Regions from separate parts of the Rhodococcus sp. B7740 genome, predicted to be linked through region 3. Evidence: riboswitches for the same ligand, from Rfam matches in the RefSeq annotation. Region 3 holds a riboswitch; each other region holds the start of a gene.
What was found. A riboswitch is a leader RNA that binds a small molecule or an ion and turns the genes downstream of it on or off. The one in region 3 is predicted to bind S-adenosylmethionine.
Positions count from the first base shown of each region.

Region 1: it holds a riboswitch for S-adenosylmethionine, as region 3 does, so the genes downstream of both, NY08_RS21580 (ABC transporter substrate-binding protein) here and NY08_RS08635 (bifunctional o-acetylhomoserine/o-acetylserine sulfhydrylase) in region 3, are expected to answer to the same signal.
Region 2: it holds a riboswitch for S-adenosylmethionine, as region 3 does, so the genes downstream of both, NY08_RS20890 (aminotransferase class V-fold PLP-dependent enzyme) here and NY08_RS08635 (bifunctional o-acetylhomoserine/o-acetylserine sulfhydrylase) in region 3, are expected to answer to the same signal.

Region 1 covers NZ_CP010797.1:4,623,848-4,631,767, forward strand. Annotated here, with positions in the region: gene NY08_RS25320 (HNH endonuclease signature motif containing protein) at 1-1,486, opposite strand, end outside; gene NY08_RS21575 (hypothetical protein) at 1,622-2,371, shown strand; SAM riboswitch class I at 2,476-2,569, shown strand; gene NY08_RS21580 (ABC transporter substrate-binding protein) at 2,794-4,410, shown strand; gene NY08_RS21585 (ABC transporter permease) at 4,415-5,395, shown strand; gene NY08_RS21590 (ABC transporter permease) at 5,388-6,281, shown strand; gene NY08_RS21595 (dipeptide ABC transporter ATP-binding protein) at 6,278-7,876, shown strand; gene NY08_RS21600 (LLM class flavin-dependent oxidoreductase) at 7,869-7,920, shown strand, end outside.
Region 2 covers NZ_CP010797.1:4,489,509-4,497,428, reverse strand. Annotated here, with positions in the region: gene NY08_RS20900 (YbaK/EbsC family protein) at 120-593, shown strand; gene NY08_RS20895 (hypothetical protein) at 614-1,114, opposite strand; gene NY08_RS20890 (aminotransferase class V-fold PLP-dependent enzyme) at 1,270-2,601, opposite strand; SAM riboswitch class IV at 2,656-2,771, opposite strand; gene NY08_RS20885 (Pls/PosA family non-ribosomal peptide synthetase) at 2,984-6,928, shown strand; gene NY08_RS20880 (M1 family metallopeptidase) at 6,935-7,920, shown strand, end outside.
Region 3 covers NZ_CP010797.1:1,868,469-1,876,388, reverse strand. Annotated here, with positions in the region: gene NY08_RS08660 (tRNA (cytidine(34)-2'-O)-methyltransferase) at 503-967, opposite strand; gene NY08_RS08655 (pentapeptide repeat-containing protein) at 1,001-1,609, shown strand; gene NY08_RS08650 (bifunctional methylenetetrahydrofolate dehydrogenase/methenyltetrahydrofolate cyclohydrolase) at 1,666-2,523, shown strand; gene NY08_RS08645 (DUF3017 domain-containing protein) at 2,535-2,852, shown strand; gene metX (homoserine O-acetyltransferase MetX) at 2,868-4,016, opposite strand; gene NY08_RS08635 (bifunctional o-acetylhomoserine/o-acetylserine sulfhydrylase) at 4,010-5,359, opposite strand; SAM riboswitch class IV at 5,532-5,654, opposite strand; gene NY08_RS08630 (MFS transporter) at 5,989-7,128, shown strand; gene NY08_RS08625 (ABC transporter substrate-binding protein) at 7,141-7,920, opposite strand, start outside.

The DNA of each region.
Region 1 (7,920 bases), 2.6 Mb from region 3:
CGTGGTCGTCGAAGATGGTCAGGTAGTGGTGGGCATGGGAGGCCATGCGGATGGCGTCGCGGATCGACACCCGTGATCCGGTGGCGGTCATGGCGTAGCCGCAGCCGGCTTCGAGGTCTTTGAGGGTCATGGTGACGATGGCGGTGACGGGTAGGCCTCGGTGGGTGCCGAGTGTCCCGGAAGCCAGGGTGTGCCGGAGCGCGAGTTTGAGGGCGTCGTGTTGGCGTTCGCGTTGGGTGCGGATATCCCGCGCGGCGGCAGCGTCGCGTGCTGCGGTGTCCGGTGCGGTGTCCGGTGCGTCGTCGGTGTCGGATCCGACGGCGTCGTCGGGATTGGTTGCGAGGTCCGGGTCGGTTGTGTCGCCGGGCTCAGCAGTGTCCTGTGGTTCTGTGGTGTCGTCGTGCCCTGTGCCGCAACCACAGTCGAGGCCGTCACCGCACCGGCCATCACCGTCGCAGGGATCGTCGCCGTCGAATGAACCGTCGTTCCACAGTCCCGCATCGCTCCACAGTCCCTGATCGCTCGTCGAACGGTCGTCCGGCTCCGGTGGCGGTGGGGTGTCGGTATCGCAGACGCCACTCGGTGTGGGCGAATCCGGTTCGGCTGCTGCAGGATCGGGACGCGCACCGTCACTCGTGCTGTCCTTGCCGCCGGTCTCGTCGTGGATGATCGATGTGGGGTCGGCGGGGTTGTTGACGCCCGGTTTCGCGGCTTTGGAGAACAAGGCTTCGAGGTAGGCCCGTAGTTCGGGGTCGACGCAGAATTTTCCTTCCGACATTCCGTCGGCACCCTGCTCACCGAGGTAGAAGAACGCATCCCTGCGTTTCGGTGGTTTCGGTGGCTTCCCGTCTTCGTCTTCGTCCTCGTCTTCGTCGTGGTCGCCGTCGGGGTTGAGGATCGAATCCAGGTGCGCCACCAACGGTGCGAAGTCGTCGGGTCGCCTGGTCGAGGCGTAGCCCGCCAGTTGTTCGTCGGCGAGCTCGCGCGTCTGCGGGTCGACGTCTCGGGGCAGGTGGCGGAAGAATTCGCGGATCATCTGCACATGCTTGGCGTCGAGCAGCCCCGCCCGCAACGCAGCAGCAGTGTGCGGCAGCAACGGCGGCAGGACTTCCCCGGAGAGGGCGGTGCGATCACCCAACTCGGCAGCCAGACGCACCCGAGCACCGGCTGCTCGCGGGGTGATCCGCAGCATCCACGCCACCGACGACGGCACCGATCCCGGATACACATCGAGGCCGTGCTGAGAGATCAGCTCATTGAGCCAGGTGTACGAGTGCGCCGTCAGAGACCTGGTCGCCGTTTCCATCCGCTGAACCACCGCGCGCCGGTCCGCGTTCGACCACGACACCGACGCCTGCCCGGCCAACTCCGCGACCGCGGACTCGACCCGGTCGACCAACACAGACAAGTCGGGATCGGACACCTCAGGGGCGGGCGGCACCGTCTCGATGCCGTCCACCCCTGATCCGCCGTCCCCCGAAAGCATGCACAGAATCTATCGCGACCCACCGACACACTTTCGAACACACGTTCTCCGCATGGGCACGCTGCGAGACGGTCGAACCGAGCAGAATCGCCAACCTGGAATCGGTATGTGGCGCATAACAGATGGATCGATAGTGTGACGTTGTCGATTCTGCGTAACGCCGAGTCGCGCCAGCGCTGGTCAGGGCGTTCAATAACGGTCAAGGCCGACTTAACGACCACAGCAGCGGCGCTGGTTTCGGTGACGATCGTGCTGCGTGTCAGTAACTCCGCCACTCGTGTGTCGAGCCGGTGTCCGTCAGCTGCGTGTGACCCAATGGGGATGATCGAGATGAACGACGCGTTTCGCTTTTTCGCTTCGTGCAGTTCGCCGAGAGAATTGGTCACCCGACTCCAATTCGGCACGACGGAATTGTGGTCCGAGGACTTCGACCTCCCCACCCGTTGGCGGTATATGGCCGACTTGATCGACTCCGATAGAGGGCTGCTCGCCGAATTGGACGGCGCAGTGTCCATACCGGTCGTCGAGACCCTCACTGCGACGGCGGAACTGTGCAGACAATCGGCTACCGAGCGTGTGTTCGCATCCGACTGGATGCTGCTGCGGCGTGCGTTGGCGTGGCTCGAACGCACAGGTTCCGAAGTCGACCACGCGCTACTTGCTGTGGCCGACGAGTTGACGCTGATCGGGCTGGATGCTGCGGAGCAGGATTTCTCGGTCGCAACTTGGCTGTGTGTGGATGTATTGGATCGGTTCGCCGCGGCCGACGAAACAATCGGCTATTGGGTGCGACGCGTGTGCGATCACGAATCGAACAGGTCAGAGCAACACATCGATTCGGAACCTATCGGCAGCGAAGACGCTGAATTGACCGTTGCCGTCTGACTGTTGGGGTGATTCCGGCCGCCGTCCATTCCGAGTCCCACGTCGTGCGCAATTCCTACCCCGGTTGGCAACTGCGCCGACCCTCTCGTAGTATCTGAAACGTAGGACCATCCAGAGCGACCGAGAGACCTGGCTCTATGACGTCGCAGCAACCCCCCGCTCGTCGGGTGAGGGTGCTACCGCCGGGACCGATGGAGGAATTTACGTGAACACCCGAGTCGCCTCAGGTTTCGTCGACGGTTGCCGCCGTCTCCATGTGGATCTGTGCCGTCTGAACGGTTCGACCTGTCTTAGCTGACATTTCGGCACCGTACTTTTCGACACCACACCTCACCTCACCATCTGCACGACCTCCTTCCTGGGCACACGTGGCTCGGACGCGGGAGTTCGTGTGCGATCGACCAGATACCGGAGACACCCACGTGTCCACTCGCCCTGTTCTTTTGGTGGCCGGAGTAATCGCCGCCACCGCCACACTGCTCGCCGGGTGCGCTGGTAGCGCCACCACCTCGAATGCCGATGCCGGCCCCGCCCAGCCGGGCGGCACGCTGCGCTACGGCCTGTCCGGGGCCCCGACCTGCTCCGACCCCGCGCAGTCCGGCACCAATCAGACGATCTATGTCACCCGACAGGTGGTCGACTCACTCACCGATCAAGATCCGGAGACCGGCGAGATCGAACCGTGGTTGGCCGAGAGCTGGGAAGTGAGTCCCGACGCGAGGTCGTTCACCTTCCAGCTGAAAGACGGAGTGACGTTCAGCGACGGCACCCCGCTCGACGCCACCGCCGTCAAGGACAATTTCGATGCCATCACCGCAACCCTCGGTGCCGCCAAGGCGCCACTGGCCGCCAGCTACCTGACCGGATATCAGGGTGCCACGGTCGTCGATCCGCTCACGGTCCGCATCGAGTTCTCGGCACCCAATGCGCAGTTCCTCCAGGCGAGTTCGACACCTCAGCTGGGAATCCAGTCCACTGCGACGTCGGCGCAGTCGGCCGAGTCGCGGTGCTTGGGTACCAACATCGGATCGGGACCGTTCACCTACGCGGACTACCAGCAGGACCGCTCCGTCACCTTGGCCAAGCGAACCGGATACAACTGGGGCTCTGCGGTATTCGGCCACGAGGGCGAGGCGTACCTGGACCGCATCGAATTCACCATCGTGCCCGAGTCGGGTGTACGTACCGGCAGTTTGTCCTCCGACCAGCTCGACGCGGTCAGTGACGCGCTGCCGCAGGACGCGCCGCAGATCGAGGCGGTCGGTGGCCGGATCCTCACGACATCCAACCCCGGCGTTCCGTTCGGCATTCAGCCCAACGTCACTCGCGGTGCGCTGCAGGACCCCGCCGTCCGGACGGCTCTGGTGCCGGCGATCAATCGTCAGGAACTCGTCGACACGGTCCTCGGACCGGACTTCCGAACGGCCACAAGCACATTGGCCAGTGCTACCCCGGGCTACGTCGAACTCGCAGATGTCACCTACGATCCCGAGAAGTCGAAGTCGCTCCTCGACGCCGCGGGCTGGGTTCCCGGTGCTGACGGAATACGCGAAAACGACGGACAGAAGCTGAGTTTCAAGGTCATGTATTCGGCCGTGTTCGCCGGCAACCAGGCGATCCTGGAGTTGACCCAGCAGCAGTTGCGCGCGGTCGGCGTCGACCTACAGCTCGAGCTGGTGTCCACGTCGGAGGCGACGGCGCGGCAAGGCACCAAGGACTACGACTCCACGTACTACAACAGCACCCGCGCCGACGGCGACATTCTGCGCACTTCGTTCGCAGTCGACGGCCGCAACCTCAATGCGCGCGGCCCGATTCCGGATCTGGATGCATCGTTGACGGAGCAGCTCTCGGCCACGGACGTTGCAGCGCGCAACGAGATTCTCGCAACCGCGCAGGAACAGATCCTCGACAACGGATTGTGGATCCCCACGATCGAGCTCTCGCAGGCCGTCGGCGCGGCTTCGGCGGTGCAGGATCTGAAGTTCGAGGCCTCGGCCCGCCTGCAGTTCTTCGACACCTGGCTGAGCGGGCAGTAGCGCCGTGATCCGCTACATCGGGCAGCGAGTACTGCAGGCACTTGCGGTGCTGTGGGCCGCCTTCACCATCTCGTTCATCGTTCTCTTCCTCCTTCCCTCGGACCCGGTCAGTCTTGCCGTCGACTCGGCCGGATCGGGCACGCCGGCGGACGCTGCGGCCATCGCCGAACTGCAGGCTCGCTACGGCCTGGATCAGCCGGTGCTGGTGCAGTATTGGCATTCACTGGTCGGGTCCGTGCAGGGCGACTTCGGATTGTCCATTGCCACCGGCCAACCGGTGACGACGGCCATCCTCGACGCGGTGCCCAGCACACTCGGTCTGGCGGCCACTGCCCTGGTGCTGGCGGTCGTGTTCGGATCCGCGGTGGCCTACACCGCCACGTACACCCAGATCGCATGGCTGAAGAACCTGTTGCTCGCCCTCCCACCGCTCGGGGTGGCCGTGCCGACGTTCTGGGTAGGACTGCTGCTGCTGCAACTGTTCTCGTTCCGACTTCGCTGGTTCCCCGCATTCGGTGACGCAGGCGCAGCGTCGTTGGTGCTACCTGCCGTGACGCTCGCTCTACCGACCGGCGCTGTGATCGCCCAGGTTCTGGCCACCAGCATGGCCACCACGTGGAAGCAGCCGTTCGTCGATGTGGCTCGTGCCAAGGGGGTCTCACGCCTGCGGGTGCAAACTCGACACGTTCTGCGACTGTCCTCGATCCCCGCCTTCACGATTGCCGGGGTCCTGGTCGGCACCCTGCTGGCCGGATCGGTAGTGGTCGAGACGGTCTTCTCGCGTGCAGGAGTGGGACGTCTGACCCAGACGTCGGTGCTGGCGCAGGACATTCCGGTGGTGCAGGGCATCGTCGTTCTCACTTCGCTGGTCTTCGTCCTGGTCAATCTCGCAGTCGACCTGCTCTATCCGCTGATCGATCCGCGCATCGTGCGCGAATACCGGCCCGCGCAGGCCAGTGCAGAACCGGAGAAAGCTCATGTCTGACATCCTGATTCGTGAACCTGCCGTCCATTCGACGAGTCCCGAGGCAAGCGAAGCAGCACCGGTACCCACGCGGCGACGAGGTCTGCGAGACGTGGTGAAACACATCTGGCTCGGTGCCTCCGTGATCGTGCTGTTGTCGGCTCTCGGGTTCGCGCTGTTCCCGTCCGTGTTCGCCAGCGGCGACCCGCTGGTCGGCACGCCGGCCGACAAGCTCCAGGCACCCAGCGCGTCGCACTGGTTCGGCACCGACAACATCGGCCGTGACGTCTTCACCCGAGTGGTCCACGGTTCCGGACTGTCGCTGACGGCAACGCTGTTGGCGGTCGGTATCGCACTGGTGGTCGGCTCGATCATCGGTCTGGTCTCGGGCGCCGTCGGCGGAATCGTGGACGCGGTGCTGATGCGAATCGTCGATGTCCTGCTGTCGATTCCGACGTTGTTGCTTTCGTTGGCGCTGGTGACCGCACTGGGCTTCGGCACCGTGAACGTCGCTATCGCCGTCGGAGTCACGCTGATAGCCAACTTCGCCCGAGTGATGCGCTCGGAGGTACTGCGGGTGCGCAGATCGCTGTACGTCGAAGCGGCGTACGCCTCGGGTGTGCGGTGGTTCGATGTCTTCCGCAGGCACATCCTCAGAAACTCGTACGGCCCTGTGATCGCTCTCGCTGCAGTCGAATTCGGTATGGCGGTTCTCGCGGTATCGGCGCTCAGCTTCCTCGGTTTCGGTGCTGCTCCGCCCACCCCGGAGTGGGGATCGCTGATTTCCGAGGGCCGCAACTTCCTGGCCACCGCATGGTGGATGACCACATTGCCGGGATTGGTGATCGTGGCTGTCGTCGTGTCCGCGCACCGCCTCGGGCATGCACTCGAGAGGCGATCGCGATGAGCCCCATTCTCGAAGTAGAGAATCTGCACGTCAATTACGGTGAGACGACCGCCGTCTCCGGCATCGGGTTCACCGTCGACCGCGGTGAAGTGGTGGCCGTGGTCGGTGAATCGGGCTCCGGAAAGTCGACGACTGCGCACGCCCTCATCGGCCTGCTCTCGGGTTCCGGACGCATCGTGGGCGGATCGGTGACGTTCGACGGGCAAAGGCTCGATACGGCGTCGGACAAGACGCTGAACCGGTTGCGCGGCCGCCACATCGGGCTCGTCCCGCAGGATCCGACCACTTCGCTGAACCCGGTTGTTCGCGTCGGCGACCAGGTTGCCGAGGTGCTGCGGGTGCACGGTCTGGCCGATCGCCGCTCCGCGAAGATCGAGGCGATTCGGATCCTCACCGAAGCCGGGCTGGACAACCCCGAGGTGCGGGCGCGGCAGTATCCGCAGGACCTGTCCGGTGGGCAGCGTCAGCGCGTATTGATCGGAATCGCTCTCGCGTGCCGCCCGGAACTGGTGATCGCCGACGAGCCGACCAGCGCCCTCGACGTCACCGTCCAGCGTCGCATCCTGGACCATCTCGACACCAGGATCGCCGAGACCGGTGCCGCGGTCCTGCTGATCACCCACGACCTGGGCGTGGCTGCGGACAGAGCCGACCGCCTCATCGTCATGAGCGCAGGACGGATCGTCGAATCCGGCCCCACTGCAGAGGTGCTGGCGAACCCGACCCACGCGTACACACGTCAGCTGTTGGCTGCAGCGCCCTCGTTGAACACCGCCGTACGACCCGCGCGCCCCACGGTCGGCGAGCCGATCCTGACGGTCGGCGACGTCTCGAAGCGCTTCACCATCGGCCGCGGCGTCCACCTCGATGCGGTCAAGGGAGCCACATTGACCGTCGAACGTGGGCGGACGGTCTCGCTCGTCGGCGAATCCGGTTCCGGCAAATCCACGTTGGCGCGCATCGCGATCGGTCTCGAGAGCGCGTCGTCGGGGTCGGTCACGTTCGACGGCAGGGACATCACGGGTCTGCGTGGCAAGGCCAAGCGTGAACTGCGGCGGCGTGTACAGATCGTCTATCAGAACCCGTACGCCTCACTGAACCCGAAGTTGCGCGTCGGGGAGATCGTGCGAGAACCGTTGGACGCGTTCAAGGTCGGTACCTCGCGTGAGCGTTCCGAGCGTGCCAGGACGCTGCTCGATCAGGTGGCACTCACCAGCGATTACCTGGCCCGGCGGCCGGCCGAGCTCTCCGGTGGGCAGCGTCAGCGCGTCGCCATCGCCCGCGCGTTGGCCCTCGCGCCGGAGCTGGTGGTGCTCGACGAGCCGGTCTCGGCCCTCGACGTATCGGTGCAGGCGCAGATCCTGACGCTGCTGGGCGACCTGCAGTCCGAGCTGGGTCTGAGCTACCTCTTCATCTCCCACGATCTGGCCGTGGTGCGTCAGATCAGCGACACCGTGGCCGTGATGCAATCCGGAGTCATCGTGGAATACGGCGACACCGCAGCACTGTTCGACAATCCACAGCAGGACTACACCCGCGAGCTACTCGGGGCCATCCCCGGAAGCGCGCACGAGAAAGCGAGCACCAGTGTCTGACACGCTGTTCCTGACCGCGATCGAGCTGAAAGGCACCGGCGCAC
Region 2 (7,920 bases), 2.6 Mb from region 3:
ACCCAGTAGGGCGGGAGTGGAGCCTGCGGGAACGACCCAGTAGGGCGGGAGTGGAGCCTGCGGAACGACCGGATAAGCAAGCATCTGCGTAAACGGTCGCGGGGCAATAGGGTTGGCACATGACCCGGCTACTTCATCCGAATGCAGCCCATGTTGCCGACACTCTGATCTCTCGCGGCCATCACGGTGTGGTGGTCAACAGCCCTGAGGGCACGCACACCGCCGCCGATGCTGCCGCGGCGCTGGGCGTCGAAGTGGGTGCGATCGTGAAGTCGATGGTGTTTCTGCTCGACGACGAGCCGGTACTGCTACTGGTTTCCGGTGCCCACAACGTTCATCTCGAGCACACCGGTGAGCGTCTGGGCGGGACGTTGATGCGCGCGCCCCTGGACACGGCCAAGCACGCAACCGGGCAGCCGATCGGGGGCATCGCACCGGTCGGCCACCCCACCAATCTGGACACGTTCGTCGACCAGGATCTGGCCTGGTACGCCGAGGTGTGGGCGGCCGCCGGTCACACCAACACGATCTTTCGGTCCACGTTCACCGAGTTGGTGCGCATCACCGCGGGTCTGGCGATCGACGTCACCTGACCCTGCCCCGCTGTCGGGGCTCAGGACGCGAGTGTCGGGGCGATCGGTGCGCCGAGGACCGAGTCGACGACGTCGATGTCGAGTCGGGTGCCGCGCGATTCGAGCAGCGGCAACACTGCGTTGTTGATCAGTACCGACTGGCGAGCGACATCGCCTGGCACCGTCAACGTCACGCCGTCGGCCACATCGGCCGCGGTGACATCGGAGATCAAACTGGCCAGGCCCGCCGGTGTTCCGACGTAGCGGATGGACGCCGGGCTGGTCGGCGCGTCCAGTGCGGCGAATTCCCGACGTGCAGTCCGCGCATCGGTTGCGATGTGGACCTCGAGGTCGAGAAACACTGCTGCGCTGACGGCAGATTCGCCGCGCTCGATTGCCTCGGCCCGCACCCGGGCCCGGTGTTGCTGGGATTCGCGCAGGTCGGAGGCCTGGATCCGGACTACGTCACCGTCCGACGGCAGGGTCAGTTCGGTCCAACCTGCAGAGAATTCGACGGCGACACGGGTGAAGTTGTGCGACATGAGTGGTGGTCCTGTTTCTGGAAGTCGGTGAACGCATTCGGTCGGAGCGGAGCCGAACTCGAACACGACCCGGACGCAGTGCGGCACAGATCCACGTATCTGTTGCTCCAGTGACGGTTGCCCGTCCACACGACACTCACGGTCATGACGCCATGCTAACGGCCTGCGGGGCTGCATGGGGATCCAACCCCGGCGGCCCCGTCGGCCAGCTCGGGGAAGGGTCGCGGGTCGGGTACGGGGTTCCACCAGCCGGCATCCTCCGCGTAGTGCCAGTTCGGTCCCGACTCGACCAGGGCGGCGAGAGCGTCGACGAGTCGGTCCACATCGGCCGACGAGCTGCCGAGGCCGATGCTGGCTCGAACCGCTCCGGCCGCGTGCCCCAGCCGGCTCAGCAGGGGGTGTGCGCAGAACTTGCCGTCGCGCACGCCGATTCCGTGTTCGGCGGACAGGTACGCGGCCACCTCACCGGGATCGCGTCCGGCAACGGTGAAGGTGACGATGCCGACACTGTCGGGCGCGTCGGCCCAGACCCGGAGCTGCTCGACGCCGTCCAGATCCGTCAGGCCGCGCCGCAGTCGGGACGACAATTCCTGCTCGTGCGCCTGCAGCTCGGCACCGTCGAATCCGGCGATGGCCTCGCAGGCCGCGGCGAGAGCGGCGACCCCGAGCACGTTGGGCGTGCCCGCCTCGTGCCGCTGCGGTGCCGGGGCCCAGTCGGTGTTGTCGATGCTCACGCTGCGCACCGCGCCGCCGCCGGCCAGGTGCGGCTCACCGGCGTCGAGCCAATCACGTGTGCCCACAAGCACTCCCGCGCCGAACGGGGCGTAGAGCTTGTGGCCGGAGAACGCGAGGTAGTCCACGCCGAGTGCGGCGATGTCGACCCGCCGATGCGGAACCAGCTGGGCACCGTCCACCGCGATGCGTGCGCCGTGCCGATGCGCCAGTGCTGCGAGTTCCGCGATGGGAAGTACCTCACCGGTGACGTTCGATGCGCCCGTGATCGCCAGTAGTGCAGCAGGTTTCGCGGCGAGCTCCACGTCGAGCCGCGTGATGGTCTCGGCGAGGGTCGACGCCGCCACCACCACTCGTCGATCGCGCCACGGGAGCAGGTTCGCGTGGTGTTCGATGTCGAGTACCACGGTATCGCCCGGCACGCAGGCGGCCAGCAGGTTCAGCGAGTCGGTGGTGTTCCGTGTGAACACCACCACCGAATCACTGTGCGCACCAACGAAATCAGCGACCGTCACCCGAGCCTTCTCGTACGCCGCCGTCGAGACCCGTGAGGCGTAGCCGGCACCCCGATGCACGCTCGAGTAGAACGGCAGCAGTTCGGCGATCCGATCGGTCACCGCGTCCAGGGCCGGCGCGCTGGCGGCGTAATCGAAGTTCGCGTAAGTGCATGTGCCGCCGTGGACCAGCGGCACCTGTAGATCCGTGCCCGAAACAGGGGCAAAAGGAGCACAGGGGCGGGAGAGTACAGATGTCATGACAGATCAAGCCCTCACGTTCGAGGGACCCGCAACCGAAGGACGTGGTGAACGAGTCCGCGCTTGCCGCGCCGGTTTTCCGGCATCAGCCTGGTCGTCACCCGGAGCACCCCACCGCGGAGGAGGGTTGCCGACCAGCTAGCCGGGGCTTGATGCTGGTACTCGTGACCGTGGGAGAGACACTCGCAAACTCGCTGCCGTTTTGTCAAGCCGGGACTCGCCCCTGCGCCGCAGTAGGATTCCCGCGGTGGGAAGGCGCGCTCGTTCACCTGCTGGCAAACAGAACGTGAGATAACCAACGGCGCTGCTGCTCGCCAGCACCACAGAATCACTTGCCAACGCAGAGTTACTTGCAACGAACGAGAAGGACGCCCGGTTGTCTGTGCATCGAGAGAACGATCTGCCGGGTTCGAGCGCGGACACAGCACCTGCCCCGGCGGCGTTTCTTCGCTCGCCGCAGGCTCCACCCGCCCGGACGCTCATCGACATCCTCCGCGACACGGCACATCGTTTCCCCGACGCCCCCGCGATCGACGACGGTGCCGTGTCGGTCAGTTACTCCGAGTTGTTGGACGATATCGCCGAGGGCGCTCAGTGGCTCGCCAACGCCGGTGTCAGGCGCGGCGATCGCGTCGGAATCCGCATGCCGTCGGGTTCGTTCTCCCTCTACGTCGCGATCCTGTCGATCCTCGCGGTCGGTGCTGCCTACGTGCCGGTGGACGCGGACGACCCCGAGGAGAGGGCCGAGTTGGTCTTCGGCGAGGCGCAGGTGACGGCCATCGTCACCGCGGGCGGAATCGCCGCCGGTACTGCCCCCAAGCAGGACGTTCCTCAGCACGACCTCACCGAACACAATGCCGGACCGCCCACCCCGCAGGACGACGCGTGGGTCATCTTCACCTCGGGTTCGACGGGCACTCCCAAGGGCGTTGCCGTCAGTCATCGCAACGCAGCGGCGTTCGTCGACGCCGAGGCCCGCATGTTCCTGCAGAAGGATCCGCTCGGTCCGGGCGACCGAGTGCTGGCCGGATTGTCGGTGGCGTTCGACGCGTCGTGCGAGGAGATGTGGCTGGCGTGGCGGCACGGCGCGTGTCTGGTTCCCGCGCCCAGGTCTCTGGTGCGGTCCGGCTTCGACCTCGGCCCGTGGCTCGTCTCCCGCGACATCAGTGTCGTCTCGACGGTCCCGACGCTGGCGTCGCTGTGGCCCGCGGTGGCTCTGGAAGCGGTGCGGCTGCTCATCTTCGGCGGCGAAGCCTGCCCGCCGGAGTTGGCCGAGCGCCTCGCCGTCGAGGGCCGTGAGGTCTGGAACACCTACGGCCCCACCGAGGCGACGGTCGTCGCCTGTGCGGCGATCATGGACGGCAAGGGTCCGGTCCGGATCGGGCTCCCCCTCGACGGCTGGGACCTCGCTGTCGTCGACGGCTCCGGCACCCCGGTGCAGGTCGGCGAAGTCGGCGAGCTGGTCATCGGGGGCGTCGGACTCGCTCGGTATCTCGACCCGGCCAAGGACGCCGAGAAGTACGCGCCCATGCCGTCCCTCGGGTGGGAACGGGCGTATCGCAGCGGCGATCTGGTCAAGCTGGAGCTCGAAGGTCTGTTGTTCCAGGGTCGCGCCGACGACCAGGTCAAGCTCGGCGGTCGACGCATCGAGCTCGGCGAGATAGACAATGCGCTGCAAGCACTTCCGGGCGTCGGCGGTGCGGCGGCCGCCATCCGCAAGACGGCTGCCGGTAACTCGGTGCTCGTCGGGTATCTCGCGAGCACCAACCCCGATTTCGATCTCGAAGCCGCTCGCGAGTTGCTCGCCGAACAGTTGCCTGCGGCGCTGGTTCCGCGCCTGGCGTTGGTCGACGAGATGCCAACGCGTACCTCGGGCAAGGTCGACCGCAATGCCCTGCCGTGGCCCCTGCCCGGCATGGCGGGTGCCTCCTCGCTCGGCGGCACGGCGGGGTGGGTGGCCGAACTGTGGACCAACATCCTCGGCGCGCAGATCGCGGACGAGAACGCCGATTTTTTCGCCAACGGTGGCGGTTCGCTGTCGGCCGCGCAATTGGTGACGGCGCTGCGCGAGCGGTTCCCCGAGATCACCGTCGCGCAGCTCTACGACCACCCGCGGCTGGGTTCGCTGGCGCAGTATCTCGACGACCTGAAGCCGGTCGTCGAGGCCGTTCCCCGTGAAGTCGCCCCGACCTCGCGCACCGCGCAATGGGCGCAGATCGCTGCAACCGTTCCGTTGACCACCCTGACCGGATTGCAGTGGGTCACCTGGCTCGGACTGCTGTTCAACGTCATGTCCTGGTTCGGCGACGTGCCCTGGGCTCCGACGCTGTCCTGGTGGTGGGTGCTCCTGGCATTCGTCCTGTTCATCACCCCGGTCGGCCGCATGGCGATCTCGGTGATCGGATCGCGCATCCTGTTGGCCGGGCTGAAACCGGGCGCGTACGAGCGCGGCGGGAGTATGCACATCAGGCTTTGGGCCGCAACGAGATTGACCGATGCCAGTGGTGCGTCGAACCTGTCGGGCGCACCGTGGATGGTCTACTACGCGCGCGCTCTCGGTGCCAAGATCGGCAAGGGCGTCGACCTGCACACCCTGCCGCCGGTCACCGGCTTGCTCGAGTTGGGTGACGGCTGCTCCATCGAGCCCGAGGTCGATCTGTCCGGTCACTGGATCGACGGCGATCTCGTCTACATCGGCGGCATCGAGATCGGTGCCGGTGCCACCGTCGGTGCCCGCTCGACGCTGCTGCCCGGCACCAAGGTCGGCAAGAACGCGGTCGTCACGGCAGGCTCCGCCGTCGTCGGACGCGTGAAGGCCGGCCAGATGTGGTCCGGTTCGCCGGCTCAGAAGGTCGGCAAGGCCGATCATCCGTGGCCCGCGGAAGCTCCACCACGCGCAACCCATTGGGTCTTCGCCTACGGCGTCGCATCTCTGTTCCTGTCCGGCATGGCTTTGTTCTCGATCGGCGTCAGCCTGGTGCTGATGGGCTGGTGGATTCACACCGCCGACTCCGTGCTCGACGCCTTCGAGCGTGGTCTGGTGATGTTGCCCGTGGCGACGCTGGTGTCGTTGGCGGTGTTCGCGCTGATCACCGTCGTTGCGGTGCGGGTGCTCAGCATCGGCCTCGTCGGCGGCTACCACCCGGTGCGCAGCCGCATCGGTTGGCAGGTGTGGGCCACCGAGCGCCTGATGGACTCGGCGCGCACGTTCCTGTTCCCGCTCTACGCGTCGCTGTTGACGCCCCATTGGCTCCGGCTGCTCGGCGCGAAGATCGGCAAGGACGTCGAGGCGTCGACGGTGCTGATGATCCCCAAGTTCACCACGGTCGCGGACGGCGCATTCCTCGCCGACGACACCATGGTCGCCAGTTACGAACTCGGCGGCGGCTGGATGCATCTGGGCGATGCGAAGGTGGGCAAGCGAGCGTTCCTCGGCAATTCCGGCATGACCGGTCCCGGCCGAACCGTCCCGAAGAACGGTCTGGTCGCCGTGCTGTCCGCCACTCCGGACAAGGCGAAGTCCGGCTCGTCGTGGCTCGGCAGCCCGCCGGTGCGACTGCGTCGAGCCGCCGGTAGCGCGGACTCGTCACGCACGTTCGATCCGGCACGCAAGCTGAAGGTCGCCCGCTCGCTCGTCGAGACGTGTCGGTTGATTCCCGTCGTCGTGACGTTCGGCATCGGACTCGGAGTGTTGTTCGGGCTGACCGCCGTCGCCGACGCCGTCGGATATTGGTTGGCGGCACTGGTCAGTGGCCTCGTGCTTCTCGTCGCCGGTTTCGTGGCCGCTGCGGTGTCGGCGTTGGCGAAGTGGCTGTGGGTGGGCCGGATCGGCAAGACCGATCATCCGTTGTGGAGTTCGTTCGTCTGGCGGAACGAGGTGGCCGACACCTTCGTCGAGACCGTCGCCGCGCCGTGGTTCGCGCGCGCGGCCGAGGGCACAGCGGTGTTGAACATGTGGTTGCGATGGCTCGGTGCCGATATCGGCCGCGGAGTCTGGTGCGAGACGTACTGGCTTCCCGAGGCCGATCTGGTGACATTGGCCGACGGTGCGACCGTCAACCGAGGGTGCGTTGTGCAGACGCACCTGTTCCATGATCGGATCATGTCCATGGACACGGTCGATCTCGGTAGAGGCGCAACACTGGGACCACACTGTGTCGCGCTGCCTGCATCGGGAATCGGTGACGGCGCGACGGTGGGGCCTGCCTCCCTGGTGATGCGCGGTGATACGGTTCCCGCGCATACTCGTTGGCAGGGCAATCCGATCGCGCCCTGGGCCAAGGGGGATCCCTTCCCGCGCATCCGCGACGACCGAAACGAGGGGTGATCTTTCGTGCCAGACAGGCTGGTGGCACCGGTGTTCGACGTCGATGCCAGCGACAATCCGATCGATACATACCTTCCGCAGAACGGAAATCGGGGCTACCGCGTCTCGCGCTACGAACTCGATCTCGAATACAAGGTCGAGAGCAACCGGCTGACGGGCAAGGCGAAGATCACCGCGGTCACCACGGCGACGGTGTCGAAGTTCGCGTTCGATCTCGGCCCGGCGATGAACGTGTCGAAGGTGTCGGTCAACGGCTCGCGATCGGTGAAGTTCAGCCACCAGCGCGGCAAGCTGAAGATTACGCCCGCCAAGCCCATCGCGTCGGGCGCGGCACTGGTGGTGACGGTGTCGTACGGCGGAACCCCCAAGCCCATCAACGGTTTCTGGGGTGAGGTCGGCTGGGACGAGCTCGCCGAAGGGTCGATCGTCGCCAGCCAGCCCAACGGGGCCGCGTCGTGGTTCCCGTGCGACGACCATCCGGTGTCCAAGGCCAGCTACGGCATCACCATCACCACCGATTCGCCGTACTACGCGGTGGCCAACGGAACGTTGGTGCGCAAGCAGACTCGCGCCAGCCGCACCACCTGGGTGTACGAGCAGCCCGAGCCGATGGCCAGTTACCTCGCGACCATTCAGATCGGTCCGTACGAGCATCGCATCGTCAGCCCGGGACCGGTGCCAATGAAGGCCATCACTCCGCCGCGCCTGCGCGCGCAGTTCGATCACGACTTCGGTCGTCAACCGCAGATGATGGATACGTTCGTACGGCTGTACGGCCCTTACCCTTTCGCGTCGTACACCGTGGTGGTGACCGACGACGATCTCGAGATTCCGATCGAGGCGCAGGGGCTGTCGATCTTCGGAGCCAATCACTGTTCCGGTTCCCGGTACTACGAGCGTCTCGTCGCGCACGAGCTGGCGCACCAGTGGTTCGGCAACTCGCTGACTCTCGGCAAGTGGGCCGACATCTGGCTGCACGAGGGATTCGCCTG
Region 3 (7,920 bases):
CCAGTCCATGGCAGCAAGCAGGCGCAGTTTGTGTAACGGTGCCGCAGGCATCCGGTGACGGATCGCCGTAGAAGTCCGGTTTCGCGCACCCCGGCTGCCGCGGTTGGGACCGTCCAAGGCATGTTCGGGTCGCTATCGTGTTCGGTGTCGGATGCGGCGAATTCTGTTCCATCACTTGATATTTCAGTGCATCGAACAGGTTTCTTGCTCGTGCCCGAGGTGGCTGGGGGCTCCGAGCGGCAGCAATCCTGGGTGCCGGGCGAACGAAAGAAAATCGTTACCGGGCAGCTGCCGATTGTCTCCGACGATTTGTCGACGCTCACAATGAGTTTCACCGCCGATGCCGAAGGCAGCCGTTCGCCTCCGTCGGAGAGTTCTACGTAGTGGCGCGGGTCGTGCACCGGCATCCCGACAACCGCATCCGGGTCGGCAACACGGTCGGTCGGCCGCGAGTACGGCGTCGCGGGCCGTCCCGGTCAGCGCGCGTTCCGACGCAGTCCCGTCAGACGCTGCCTTCGTACCCGTGCTGGCGCCATGCCTCGTACATCGTCACTGCTGCCGCGTTCGCCAGATTCAACGATCGGCGGCCCGGAACCATCGGAATACGGAGCCGATCGGTCACGTGTGGGTCGTCCAGGACGTCGTCGGGCAATCCTGTGGGTTCCGGTCCGAACAGGAGGACGTCGCCGGGTTCGTACGCGACATCCGCGTAGGACCGGGAAGCGTGCGCGGTGTAGGCGAACACGCGAGTCGGTGCGAGCGCCGACCAGGCCGAGGGCAGGTCCGCGTGCACCGTCACCGAGGCCAGATCGTGGTAGTCCAAGCCTGCCCGCTTGAGTTTCGGCTCGGACATGTCGAAGCCGAGCGGGCCCACCAGATGCAGTTCGCAGCCGGTCCCGGCGACCAGGCGTATTGCGTTGCCGGTGTTCTGTGGAATGCGGGGCTCGAAGAACATGAGTCGAAACACCCGGTTCACTCTGCCATCACGAGCCCGGGAAGTATGGGGCAGGTGGACGACGAACAGACGATCGGTGAGGATTTTTCCGACACGCGGCTCGACGGGCAGGAGTGGACCGGTAGGCAGTTCGTTCGATGTACCTTTCGTGACGCGGACATGAGCGGCGTCCGAACCGACTCGGTGGTGTTCTCCGAATGCGACTTCACCGGTACCGACCTGACCGAATCGGTTCATACGAACTCTGCATTTCGATCGTGCACTTTCACTCGGACCAATCTGCAGCACAGCACTTTTCGCCATTCGACCATGATGGGCTCCGTGTTCGTCGACAGTCGCATGCGTCCAGCGACCTACGACGAAGTCGACTTCACCCTCGCATCGCTGGGCAACGCGGACCTTCGCGGCCTCGATCTGACGGGGTGCCGGATGCGGGAAGCGAACCTCGTGTCCGCAGACTTCCGGAAGGCAACCGTGCGCTCGGTCGATTTCTCGGGTGCCCGGGCAATCGATGCGAAGTTCGACGAGGCGGATCTTCGTGGAGCCGTTGCCGACGCATCTCTGTGGGTGAGCGCGAGCGTGCGCAACGCGAAGATCGAACTGATGCAGGCGGTGGCCTATGCGGCAGCTCATGGGCTCGTCGTCGAGGGTTGACGGTGGTGATCGGACCGGTGCGCCGCTGCTGACGCCGAACCTGGAACAATGACCGGGTGACTGCAACGATTCTCGATGGCAAAGCGACCCGTGACGAGATATTCGTCGATCTCACCGCCCGCGTGGCAACGCTGCGTGAGAAGGGCATCACCCCAGGTCTGGCGACCGTGCTGGTGGGCGATGATCCGGGTTCGGCCGCGTACGTCCGGGGCAAGCACAACGACTGCGCCAAGGTCGGCATCACCTCGATTCGTCGCGATCTGCCCGCGGACATCACCCAGGCAGATCTCGAAGCCGTCATCGACGAACTCAATGCCAACCCCGAATGCACCGGCTACATCGTCCAGCTGCCCTTGCCGAAGCATCTCGACGAGAACGCTGCGCTCGAGCGAATCGATCCGGACAAGGACGCCGACGGTCTGCACCCGATCAATCTCGGACGGCTGGTACTGGGCAAGGATGCCGCACTGCCGTGTACACCTCGCGGGATCGTGCACCTGCTGCGCCGCTACGACGTTGCTCTCGACGGTGCGCACGCGGTGGTCATCGGCCGCGGAGTGACGGTGGGGCGACCCATCGGCCTGTTGCTCACGAGGCGTTCCGAGAACGCAACAGTGACGTTGTGCCACACCGGAACTCGTGATCTGGCCGCCGAGGTCTCACGCGCGGACATCGTCATCGCTGCTGCCGGAGTGCCCGGGTTGATCACTGCGGACATGGTCAAGGCGGGTGCTGCGGTGCTCGACGTCGGGGTCACCCGCACCGAGGACGGACTGCGCGGCGACGTCGCAGGCGATGTCGCAGAGGTGGCCGGATTCCTGTCGCCCAACCCCGGCGGCGTCGGCCCGCTGACCCGGGCCTTCCTGCTCACAAATGTCGTCGAGCGCGCCGAGCGCCTCGCTGCCGAGAGCTGAGCGAACCGGACGTGAACCATCCAGAGGATGCGCGGCGGGAGCTCGACACAGGATTTCGCGCTGCAGTCACGCGCAATCTACCGATCGTCGCAGTCTCGGTCGTCGTCCTCGCCGCGCTGATTCTGGTGCTGGCCGATCGCTGGCGGCGCGGCGCATTCATCTTCGGATGCGCCGCACTGCTGGCGGCTGTCCTGCGGCTGTGCCTGCCCGAAACACGAGTCGGCACACTGCAAGTGCGCAGTCGTGTGTTCGATGTGCTGGCGCTGGGCTGCGTCGGCGGAGCGATCGTCTTTCTGTCGCTGTCGATCGATCCGCTGGGGACCGACTGACCTTGTCCGGCGGTGTCAGCGCCGTCCGAGGCGGGCCAGCTCCATCGTCTCGGCGAGCAGCTTCGCCACCGAATCGGCCTCGGTGAGGAAGCCGTCGTGTCCGTCGCGAGACTGGATCACTTCGAGTCCGCGGCACTGCGGGAGCTCGCGAGCGATCTCCTTCTGCAGGCGAAGCGGATACAGGCGATCGGAGTCGACTCCGCCGACGATCGTCGGAACCGGCGTGGACGCAAGAGCTTCGGCTACTCCGCCGCGGCCACGGCCCACATCGTGACGGTTCATTGCCTCACTGAGCAGTACGTACGTCGCCGCGTCGAACCGGTTGACGAGTTTGGCAGCCTGATGCTCCAGGTAGCTCTGTGCGGAGTATCTGCCGCCGGCCCACGGGTCTTCGTCGTTCTGCGGTGTGTTCCCGAACCTGTTGTCGAGTTCGCTCTCGGTCCGGTACGTCAGGTGCGCGATGCGTCGCGCGATGCCGAGTCCGGCGGTCGGCGAGGTGCCGGTGTCGTGGTAGTTGCCGCCGAGCCATCCTGGATCGGCCTTGATCGCGGCGATCTGTGTCGTCTGGGTACCGATCTGGTCGGCAGTTGCCCTGGCGCCGACTGCCAGGACCAAGGCGGCCGCCACTCGGTCGGGATGGCCAACGATCCATTCGAGGGTGCGCATCCCGCCCATCGAGCCGCCGACGACGGCTGCGAACCGCTCGATTCCCAGTACGTCGGCCACGGCCGCCTCGGCAGCGACCTGATCACGGATGGAGATGTCCGGGAAGCGAGATCCGTACGGCATGCCGTCGGGAGAAATGCTGCTCGGGCCCGTGGTCCCGCCGCAGCCGCCGAGCACGTTCGTCGCCACGACGCACCACTCGTCGGTGTCGATGGGGCAGCCGGGACCGACCATTCCGTTCCACCAACCGGGCAGAGCGTGATCGGCATCCGGCGGACCGGATACATGCGAGTCCCCGGTCAGGGCGTGCTCGACGAGCACGACGTTGCTGCGGTCGGTGGCGAGTTCGCCCCAGCGTTGCACCGCAACGGTGACCTGGGGGATTCGAGCGCCGTTCTCGAGATCGAGACCACCGATGTCGATGGTTCCCAACCGCCCGTCCGGAGACGGAAGTACCGCCTCCGGACGAACGCCTGTGTCGCAGCTGTGGCTCAAGATGCCGCCGCGCTGAATCCGACCTCGAGGTCGGCGATGATGTCGTCGATTCCCTCGATGCCCACGGCGAGACGCACCAGGCCGGGGGTGACACCCGACGCCAGCTGCTCTTCCGGAGTCAGCTGGGAATGGGTGGTGGAAGCGGGATGGATGACGAGTGAGCGCACGTCACCGATGTTAGCGACGTGGCTGTGGAGAGTGAGTGCGTTGACGAACTTCTTGCCCGCGTCAACGCCTCCCTTCAGCTCGAACGCGATGATCGCGCCCTGCCCCTTCGGCAACAACTCCTGCCCGCGCTGGTACCACGGCGAGGATTCGAGTCCGGCGTAGTTGATCGAGACGACGTCGTCGCGACCGGCGAGGAAGGCGGCAACCTTCTGTGCGTTCGCCACGTGCCGCTCGATCCGAAGGCTCAACGTTTCCAGGCCCTGGCTGATGAGGAAGGCGTTGAACGGAGAGACCGCAGCACCGATGTCGCGCAACAGTTGAACGCGTGCCTTCAGCGCGAATGCGGGCGCACCGAGATCGGCGAACACGACGCCGTGGTAGCTCGGATCCGCGGTGGTGAAGTTGGGATGACGGCCCTGCGTCCAATCGAACGTCCCGCCGTCCACGATGACGCCCGCGATCGCGGTTCCGTGGCCGCCGAGATACTTCGTCGCGGAGTGCACCACGATGTCGGCCCCGTGCTTCAACGGCTGCAGCAGGTACGGCGTCGCCACCGTGTTGTCCACGATCAGCGGGATGCCGTTCTCGTGGGCCACGGCCGAGATCCCCGGGATGTCGAGAATGTCGTTCTTCGGGTTCGAGATCGACTCGCCGTAGAACGCCTTGGTCGACGGAGTGATCGCGGCACGCCACTGCTCGAGATCGTCGGGATCGTCGACGAACGAGACGGTGATGCCCAGCTTGGGGAGCGTGTAGTGGAACAGGTTGTACGTGCCGCCGTAGAGCCGCGGGCTCGACACGATGTGGTCGCCTGCCTCCGCGAGATTGAGGATCGCGAACGTCTCGGCGGCTTGACCCGATGCGAGCAACAACGCCGCGACTCCACCTTCGAGGGCGGCGATGCGCTGCTCGACGACATCCTGCGTCGGGTTGATGATGCGGGTGTAGATGTTGCCGGGTTCTGCCAGGCCGAACAGGGCAGCTGCGTGATCGGTGTTGTCGAACGTGTACGAGGTGGTCTGGTAGATCGGCAACGCACGAGCCTTGGTGGTGCCGTCCGGGGTCTGGCCCGAGTGAATCTGCTTGGTCTCGAAGCTCCAGTCGGCGGCAGGATCGGTGAACGGATCCTCGGTGGGGGCTCCGGTGGCGTCGACGACGTCGGGGGTGGAATCGGTCATGGCTGGTGATACTCCGTTTTCTTTGGACGAGTCCGTCTAAGACGATTCGAATATCGAATGAAGCTCGAGAAGTCGAGCGCTACGGGGCGTATCGGTACAGCAACACATGAGAGAACCTCCTGACAGGCTTCGGACCCTGGGGGCCGAAGGTTCAGTGGGTCCGCTTCCTGCGGACCCGCGCTTGTCGATACGGCACTCGCATACCGGATCGGCCTGGTCGTTCACCCGGGGCACCCCACCGCGGTTGGAGGGTTGCCGGCCAGCAAGCCGGGGCTCGATGCTGGCACTCATGACCTGGCGAATATCCTAGCGGGTGACGGCACATCACCGGAACAAGGGCTCTGCCGGAACTCGAGCAGATGCTCGGGTGAGGACTATCACCGCTCGTAGACGCGAAAACGGGACACCTTCGGGAAGACAATTGACCGGAGCTACGTTCCTGCTTCGGTCGGCCTTCTTTCACAGGCTCGACTCCAGGACGCTTCCTCTGCCCCCGATCTCCACACGAAGGTTGTATTGCTGTGACTGTCACCGATTCCGCTCTTGCCCGAGTCAGCGCTGCGCGCGGCAAGGTGTCGAGTGGCCTGAGTGTCAGTCACCGACCGCACTCCACCCGCCGCAAGCTCGCGATGCTGGCTCTGTCCATCGGCGGCTTCGGAATCGGCACCACGGAGTTCGCGTCGATGGGTCTGTTGCCGGACATCGCGACGACGATGGGGATCTCCGAGCCCTCGGCCGGCCACATGATCTCCGCGTACGCGCTCGGTGTGGTCGTCGGTGCCCCGACCATCGCAGCCCTGGCTGCCCGCGTTCCGCGCCGGATGTTGCTGTTGGCGCTGATGGTGGCCTTCACCCTCGGAAACCTCGGCACCGTGTTCGCGCCGAGCTTCGACGAGCTGGTGGCCTCGCGATTCGTTGCGGGTCTGCCGCACGGTGCGTACTTCGGTGTTGCGGCTCTGGTGGCTGCCCACCTCGCCGAACCCGGCAAACGAGCCAAGGCCGTGGCGATGGTGATGATGGGACTCTCGGTCGCCAACGTCGTCGGCGTACCGGTGGCGACCTGGATCGGGCAGGCGCTGGGATGGCGCAGTGCGTTCACTCTCGTGGCCGTCATCGGTGCCCTCACCGTCGCCGCGCTCGTTCTGTGGATGCCGCGACTCGACGCGATGCCGACCACCAGCCCCATCACCGAGCTCGGCGCACTGCGCCGCAGCCAGGTGTGGATGACCCTGTTCGTGGGCATCGTCGGATTCGGCGGCATGTTCGCGGTGTACACCTACATCGCGTCGACGCTGACCGATGTCGCCGGTCTGGCCCGCGCACTCGTCCCGGTCGCCCTGATGATCTACGGCCTGGGAATGGTCGCCGGAAACTACGCGGGCGGATGGCTCGCCGACCGTTACCAGCTCAAGGGCACCTTCGTCGGCCTGGCCGCCACTGCCGTGTTCCTTGCGGTGTTCGTCGTGGCCGCACACAACCCGATCACCGCGCTACTGCTGGTGTTCCTCATCGGTGCGTCCGGCTCCTCGGTGGTACCCGGTCTGCAGACGAGATTGATGGACGTGGCCGAGGACGCCCAGACGCTCGCCGCATCGCTCAACCATGCCGCGTTCAACCTGGCCAACGCCATCGGAGCGGCAGTCGGTGGTGCCGTGATCGCCGCCGGATTCGGCTACACGGCACCCGCCGCTGTCGGCTCGGGCCTGGCGGTGGCCGGTCTCGGTGTTCTGGCCACCGCCATGTGGATGGACAAGCGTTCGGCTGCGTAGAGTCGCGCCGGATCAGCCGGTGATGGTCGCGGCAGTTCCCCCGAGAGCTTCGGTCAGTGCCGGGGTGAGCTTGTCGATCACGTACGGCAGGCTGAGCACGCTGGTGAAGTAGATCGCTCCTGCCGTCACACCGTCGGTGAACACGAGGTTGCCGTCCTTCACCGGCTCGAGTGCGTTGTACACCGCTTCCTTCTCCAACTGTGCGCGGTCGCCGGGCTCCTCGGTTCCCCAGATCAACACGTCGGCCGCGTTCAGAACCGACAGGTTCTCCAGCGGGATGCTCGCCTGCGCACTGCCGTCGGCAGGCACGTACGCGTCGATGTCATCCGGGATGACGAAGCCCAGTTTCGTCAGGAAGTCCGTGCTCAACCCGTCCTGGTACGCGATCGCCTTGCCCTCGTAGAACGCGTTCTGGAGGAAGATCGCCTTCTTGCGGGCGAATTCGGGGTGCGCGCCCGCAGCGTCGACGAACTTCTGGTTCACGCCCTCGATCAATGCGTCGATCTCGGACTTCTTTCCGAGTGCACGGCCGATCTTCTCGGCCTGGATTTCCCAGGGTTCGAAGTAGGCAGTCGATGCGTCGGACTGTGCGAGCGTCGGCGCGATGTCGCTGAGCATGCTGTAGCTCTCCGCCGTGAGACCCGCGTTGGTGGCGATGATCAGATCGGGCTCGAGTGCGGCGATCTTCTCCGTCTCGAATCCGTCGTCGTTCGAGAGCACCTCGGGCTGTGCGTCGCCCAACGCTGCCTGGGCCCACGGCCAGGTGGCGTACGGCTGGTTGCCGTACCACTC